DNA from 3 places in the Variovorax sp. GW821-FHT06D12 genome. Region 3 is predicted to be linked to each of the others. Evidence: predicted binding sites of a transcription regulator. Region 3 holds the regulator's gene; each other region holds the start of a gene.

Region 1 (2,263 bases), on a different contig from region 3:
AGCACCTCGGCCCATTGTTCTTCGGTGTAGGGCTTGGTGACGCGCGGCGATTCGTAGATGCGCGTGACCTTCATCTCGTGGCTGAACTCGACCTCGGACTCGTCGACGCCGCCTTCGATGGGCGCGGCGCTCGACGGCGTGGGCGTGCAGGCCAGCGGGATGTGGCCTTCGCCGGCCAGCAGGCCCGAGGTGGCATCCAGGCCGATCCAGCCGGCGCCCGGCAGGAACACCTCGCACCAGGCGTGCAGGTCGGTGAAGTCGACCGTGGTGCCGCTGGGGCCGTCGAGCGCCTTCACGTCGGGCGTGAGCTGGATCAGGTAGCCCGACACGAAGCGCGCGGCCAGGCCGCAGTGGCGCAGCAACTGCACCAGCAGCCAGCCCGAGTCGCGGCAGGAGCCGCTGCCGTTGCTGAGCGTTTCTTCCGGCGTCTGCACGCCGGGCTCCATGCGGATGAGGTAGCTGACGTCCTTCTGCACCTGCTGGTTGATGCCGACCAGGAAGTCGATGGTGCGCTGTTCCTTGCGCTCGATCCTGTCGAGGTAGGCCTGCAGCAGCGGCGTGGGCTTTTCGGTGACGAGGTAGGGCGCCAGCTCCTCGGCCTGCGAGGCCGTGTACTTGAAGGGGAAGTTCTCGGCCTGCGGCTCGAGAAAGAAGTCGAAGGGGTTGTAGACCGCCATCTCGACCACGAGGTCGACCGTGACCTTGAACTCGCGCGTCTTCTCGGGGAACACGAGCCGCGCCTGGTAGTTGGCGAACGGGTCCTGCATCCAGTTGACGAAGTGCTCGGCCGGCTCGACCCGCAGCGAGTACGAGATCACATTGCTGCGGCAATGGGGCGCGGGGCGCAGTCGCACGACTTGCGGGCCCAACTGCACCAGGCGGTCGTATGTGTAGTGGGTGACGTGGTGGAGTGCGGCGTGGATGGACATGCGTAGGGGCGTGCAGTGCAGCGAGGTTGCATCGAAAAGATGTCTCTGGTGAGACGCATACTAGCCCAGTTGCCAAGCAATTAACGCGCCATCGAGCGTGGGTTGGGGGAGGGTTTGCATCATGGATTCCGGGGTGTGGGGAGGGCAGTCGCGGCGTGTGTCCGGCGCTGTCGCGGGTGGGTCGGGGGCCTTCGTTGCGCTGGGCGGCACGCTGCTCGGCGCGGCGGTGCAACTGCGCCAGCCGCTGTTGTGGGCGGCGGGTGTTTACGTCGCGTTGCCGCTCGTGGGGCTCGGCGGCGGATGGCTGTTGTGGCGGTGGCGTGGGCCTCGGTGGGCGGTGCTCGTGCTGTCGCTGACCTGCGGCGCGATGGCCGGTGCGGGGCTCGCTGGATGGCGCGCGACGGCCTATGCGAGCGGGGCGCTGGACCCGCAACTGGAAGGGCGCGACCTGCGGCTCACGGGCGTGGTCTCGCAGATGCCGCAGCCCGGCGAGATCGGAACGCGCTTCCGTTTCGACGTGGAGATGGCGCAGTGGGCCGATGCCTCCGATGAGGCGCCACCGACGGTGCCGTCACGCATCGCACTCGCCTGGTACGGCGAATACAGCGGGATGTGGGAGCAGCCCGCCGAACGTCGCGCATCCGTCGCACGCACCGTGGGCGAGGTGCATGCCGGCCAGCGCTGGCAACTGACCGTGCGCCTGCGCGCGCCGCACGGCAACCTCAATCCGCATGGCTTCGACAGCGAACTGTGGGCGTGGGAGCAGGGCGTGCATGCGCAGGGCCATGTGCGGGCCGGGGCGCGCGACCCCGCGCCGCGCCTGCTGGGCACCACATGGCGGCACCCGATCGAGCGGGCGCGCGAAGCCGTGCGCGATGCCGTCTTCGCGCGCGTGGACGACCGGCGTCAGGCCGGCGTGATCGCCGCGCTCGTCACCGGCGACCAGGGCGCCATCGACCGTGCCGACTGGGACGTGTTCCGCGCCACCGGCGTCGCCCACCTGATGTCGATCTCGGGCCTGCACATCACTTTGTTCGCGTGGTTCGCGGCGCATGTGGTGGGCGCGTTCTGGCGGCGCAGCAGCCGGCTCATGCTGCGGCTGCCCGCGCAACAGGCCGCACTCGCCGGCGGGGTGCTGCTGGCCGCGCTCTATGCGCTCTTCAGCGGCTGGGGCGTGCCCTCGCAGCGCACGGTCTGGATGCTCGTGGCCGTGGCGCTGCTGCGGCTGACCGGTCGGCGCTGGCCGTGGCCGCACGTCTGGCTGCTGACGGCGGCGGTCGTGGTGGCCGCCGATCCATGGGCGCTGCTGCAGGCCGGCTTCTGGCTCAGCTTCG
Region 2 (2,263 bases), on a different contig from region 3:
CGCCGCGGATGCGAAAAAAGTCCTTTACCAGCTCTACGCCCAGCGTTTAGCCTCGATGGCGCTTCGCCCGCAGGACCCGGACTGGGACGGCGCCACCCGGTTCGACACCAAATGACGACAGACGCATACAAGGGGTCTTCCACAATGCAGGTTCGCGTGCTGGGTTGCTCGGGCGCCATCGCCAAGGACTGCCGCACCACCTCGTTCTTGGTCGATGCGGACCTGCTCGTGGACGCCGGCACGGGCGTCGGCGACCTCACCCTCGACGAGATGGCTGCCATCGACGACGTGGTGCTCACCCACTCGCATCTCGACCACATCGCCGCCCTGCCCCTGATGCTCGACGCCGTCGGCAGCCGCCGCGCCCAGCCCCTGCGCGTGCATGCCCTGGCGGCCACCATCGACGCACTGCGGGCGCATGTGTTCAACAACGTCATCTGGCCGAATTTCGAACGCATTCCCAGCCCCGAATCACCGTTCGTGAGCTTTCATGAGATCACGGTCGGGCAACGCCTCGAACTGGGCAGTGATGCCCCCAAGCTGATCGAAGTGCTGCCGGCCGTCCACACCGTGCCGGCCTGCGGCTTCGCCATCCGAAGGGCCGAAGGCGGCGCCCACTGGGTCTTCAGCGGCGACACCGAACGCAATCCCCCGTTCTGGGAGCGCGTCAACGCGATCGACGTGGCGATGCTGGTCATCGAGACCGCCTTCAGCTCCCGCGAGGAGGCTTTGGCCGAACGCAGCCTGCACCTGTCGCCGGTGGCGCTGGCGCATGAGCTGGCGCACATCGATCCGGGCAAGCAGTACCCGATCTACATCACCCACACCAAGCCCGCAGAGACCGAAGAAATCATGAGCCAGATCGAGATGCTGGCGGGGCGGGAGGTGGCTGGGTTGGCGCAGCGGGACATCCGTTGGCTCAAGGCGGATGGAGTGCTGACCTTCTGACAGGGCCCGGTCGGGCATGACAAATTTGTCGACACAATTGGCATCTGAGTGCGAGTTGTGTCACATCATGTAACCAACTTGTGACCAAAGGCGGCCTGATCGAGGGCTGCAGGGTGAGGGAACCGGGTGGCACGGATGCTGCGGAAGGTTCCTCGCTCCGGGCTGGTTCCCGGGCTCTACAAACCAACTTGGAGTTAATCGAATGAACCGTCGCACTCTCGCTCGCCGCGCACAAGCCGGCTTCACCCTCATCGAATTGATGATCGTTGTGGCGATCATCGGCATCTTGGCTGCCGTCGCTCTGCCGGCGTACAAGGACTACACCATCAAGGCCCGCATGTCTGAAGTGGTTCTGGCCGCGTCGCAGTGCCGTACGACCATCAGCGAAACGCTCCAAAGCATGGATTTGGCCAAGGTGTTTACCGCAGCCGACGTCAACGCCTATGGATGCGATGCTTCGGGCCCCACCAAGATGGTTAATTCGATCGTGGCCGATCCTCTGACGGGCGAAATCACTGTTGTTCCGCACCTCACCAATCTGGGCCAAGCAACGGCTTTTGTGGCCAACGCTGACTACCTCAAGCTGACGCCCTACCGCAACACTGGCACGGCTGCTGCCCCCGTTTCGACTGCGTATGCCTTGAGCGCTGCCAACGGCGGCCAAGGCACTCAAGTGTATGAGTGGAAGTGCACTTCGTACGGCGCTGCTGCCAAGTACGCTCCTGGTTCGTGCCGCTAAGCTCTGAGTCCTCTTGAAAAGCCGCCCTCGGGCGGCTTTTTTGCGTCTGCGCGGCGCGGTCTTTGAGCGCGGCGCTTTACGCGGTTTGAGAACTGCGCCGGGGCGTCTATGGATGGCGGGGTAAGGCCGTCCTTGCTGGTTTTGCAGGCAGGCCAAGACCAGCGAGACAACCGGCATCTTGATCTGCGTTGTTCAAGTTTGCTGGATGCCGCCAAGCGGTTGCTGTTGCGCGATGTGCGGCATTTGCTGATCGAATGCATCGCATAGCATTGAAAGTCACATAAAGACACATTATTAAACAAGTGCAAAAACCTCTCCGGCCGGCCAATCAAGCTATTGAGCACGAGTCGCGTGGGCTTTTGTGCGCGGCACGCCTTGGCCTTCAGCCCTCGCGTCGCCAATGCGGTCTGACAGCCATCGAACTGTTGGTCACGCTCTCCATCTTGGCGATCCTGGTCGGCATTGCCGCCCCCTCGATGTCGCGCTTCGTCAACCAGTGGCGTGCTTCCAATACCGTCAACGCCCTGACCGGCTCGCTGCGCATTGCGCGTACCGAGGCGATTGCGCGCGGACGCC
Region 3 (2,263 bases):
CCTGCGCGATTCGCCCGCGCTCGCGCTGTCGGGCGGCGAACGCCGCCGCGTCGAGATCGCGCGCGCGCTGGCCACCCAGCCGCGCTTCATCCTGCTGGACGAGCCCTTCGCCGGCATCGACCCGATCGCGGTGATCGAGATCCAGCGGATCATCAGCTTCCTGAAAGAGCGCGGCATCGGCGTGCTCATCACCGACCACAACGTGCGTGAGACGCTGGGCATCTGCGATCACGCGTTCATCATCAGCGACGGGCACGTGCTGGCACAAGGCACACCCTCGGAGATCGTCGACAACGCCGAGGTACGCAGGGTGTACCTGGGCGAGCACTTCCGCATGTAAGGGAGGGTCGGGTCTCCATGAAGCAAGGGCTGTCCCTTCGCGTCTCGCAGCATCTGGCCTTGACGCCTCAGCTGCAGCAGTCGATCCGGCTTCTGCAGCTCTCCACGCTCGAGTTGAGCCAGGAGGTCGAGCAGATGCTGGACGAGAACCCGTTCCTCGAACGCACCGCGGAAGAAGCGGCGCGCGAGGAGTTCGGGCTGGACACGGCCGACGCGCCGGTGCCGCGCGACGACGCGGGCGAGGGCGAGGCCGAGTTCACGCCGTCCGCCGCCAGCACTTCCTCCACGTCCAGCGACACCACCACCTCGACCCCCGACACCGACGGCCCCGCCGCCGAGATCGCCGAGCGCGAGCCCGACTGGGAAGGCGACGGCACCGTCGACATGGCGCCCGACGACAGCGAGTGGGGCAGCGACGCGCCCGCGCGCCAGAACAACCTGGGCGACGACGAGCGTGCCGACGCCACCGAACTCGCGCGCAGCCAGGAGTCGCTGCAGTCGTTCCTGCACCGCCAGGCGCTGAGCCTGCGGCTCAATGAAAACGACTGCGCCGCGCTGCGCTTTTTGATCGAGTCGCTCAACGACGACGGCTACCTCGAAGACTCGCTGCCCGCATTGGCCTCGGGCCTGGCGGGCGACGACAACGACCAGTTCGACGACCTCGTGCACCACTTCCAGGTGGCGCTGGGCCTGCTGCAGAGCCTGGAGCCGGCCGGCGTCGGCGCGCGCGACCTCGGCGAATGCCTGAGCATCCAGCTGAAGGCGCTCGCCAGCGAAGACGAGACCGAGGCCGACGCGCTCGTGCGCAAGACCGCCATCGCGATCTGCAAGCAGCCGATGGAGCTGCTCGCGCGGCGCGACTTCAAGCGCCTGGCCACGCTCACGCGCACCAACGAAGAGCTGGTGCGCTCGGCGCTGCAGATCATTGCGCGGCTCGAACCCAAGCCGGGCCGCCGTTTCGTCGACGTCGAGCGCAACATCGTCATTCCCGACGTGATCGTCACCAAGACCGGGCGCGGCACCAACGTGAAGTTCCGCGTCATGCTCAACCCCGAGGTCATGCCGCGCCTGCGCGTGCACGACATCTACGCCGGTGCGCTCAAGTCGCACAAGGGCGAGGGCAGCCAGGCGCTGTCGCAGCGGCTGCAGGAGGCGCGCTGGTTCATCAAGAACATCCAGCAGCGCTTCGACACCATCCTGCGCGTGAGCAACGCCATCGTCGAGCGGCAGAAGAGCTACTTCGTGCACGGCGAACTCGCGATGCGCCCGCTGGTGCTGCGAGAGATCGCCGACGAGCTGGGCCTGCACGAATCGACCATCTCGCGCGTGACCACCGCCAAGTACATGGCCACGCCGTTCGGCACGGTCGAGCTCAAGTACTTCTTCGGCTCGGCGCTCGGCACCGAGACTGGCGGCAACGCATCGAGCACCGCGGTGCGCGCGCTCATCAAGCAGTTCGTGAGCTCCGAGAGCATCAAGAAGCCGCTGTCGGACAGCCAGATCTCCGAGATGCTGAAAGAGCAGGGCATCGAGTGCGCACGCCGTACCGTGGCCAAATACCGCGAAGCGCTTCGCATCGCGCCGGCCAACCTTCGCAAGGCCCTGTAGAAAGCCACCGATGACCCGTCGCCTGCTGTCGCGTTGTGGGCATTGGGTCTTCGCCATCGTGGCTGCATCGCTGTTCGCCGGCTGCGCCACCTTGCCCGACGAGGCGCCGCGCCCGCCCACCAAGGCCATCGCCGTCTCGAACGACACCGCGCTCGGCCGCATCGCGCTGGCCTCGCAGCCCGACCCCGACCTGAGCGGCTTTCGCCTGATGCCCGGCGGCGACTTCGCCTTCGACACCCGCATCCAGCTCGCGCGCCGCGCCCAGCGCACGCTCGACGTGCAGTACTACCAGATCGAGAACGACGAGACCGGCCGC

The links. Region 3 encodes sigma-54, which starts transcription at its own class of promoters, with help from an activator protein. Its sites were predicted from a motif close to TGGCANGNAANCTGCTTT; they were not measured.
Region 1: AC07SQ_RS28725 (transglutaminase family protein) is a predicted target of sigma-54. The motif match lies at 1,003-1,020, and genes of this name have one in related genera.
Region 2: AC07SQ_RS20460 (pilin) is a predicted target of sigma-54. The motif match lies at 1,076-1,093, and genes of this name have one in related genera.

Annotation. Positions count from the first base shown of each region.
Region 1 is NZ_JBWKRI010000011.1:142,961-145,223, reverse strand. It holds gene AC07SQ_RS28725 (transglutaminase family protein) at 1-929, opposite strand, end outside; gene AC07SQ_RS28720 (DNA internalization-related competence protein ComEC/Rec2) at 1,051-2,263, shown strand, end outside.
Region 2 is NZ_JBWKRI010000006.1:316,558-318,820, forward strand. It holds gene AC07SQ_RS20450 (CHASE2 domain-containing protein) at 1-115, shown strand, start outside; gene AC07SQ_RS20455 (3',5'-cyclic-nucleotide phosphodiesterase) at 145-948, shown strand; gene AC07SQ_RS20460 (pilin) at 1,151-1,687, shown strand; gene AC07SQ_RS20465 (GspH/FimT family pseudopilin) at 1,990-2,263, shown strand, end outside.
Region 3 is NZ_JBWKRI010000004.1:384,541-386,803, forward strand. It holds gene lptB (LPS export ABC transporter ATP-binding protein) at 1-340, shown strand, start outside; gene rpoN (RNA polymerase factor sigma-54) at 358-1,947, shown strand; gene AC07SQ_RS15465 (phospholipase D family protein) at 1,958-2,263, shown strand, end outside.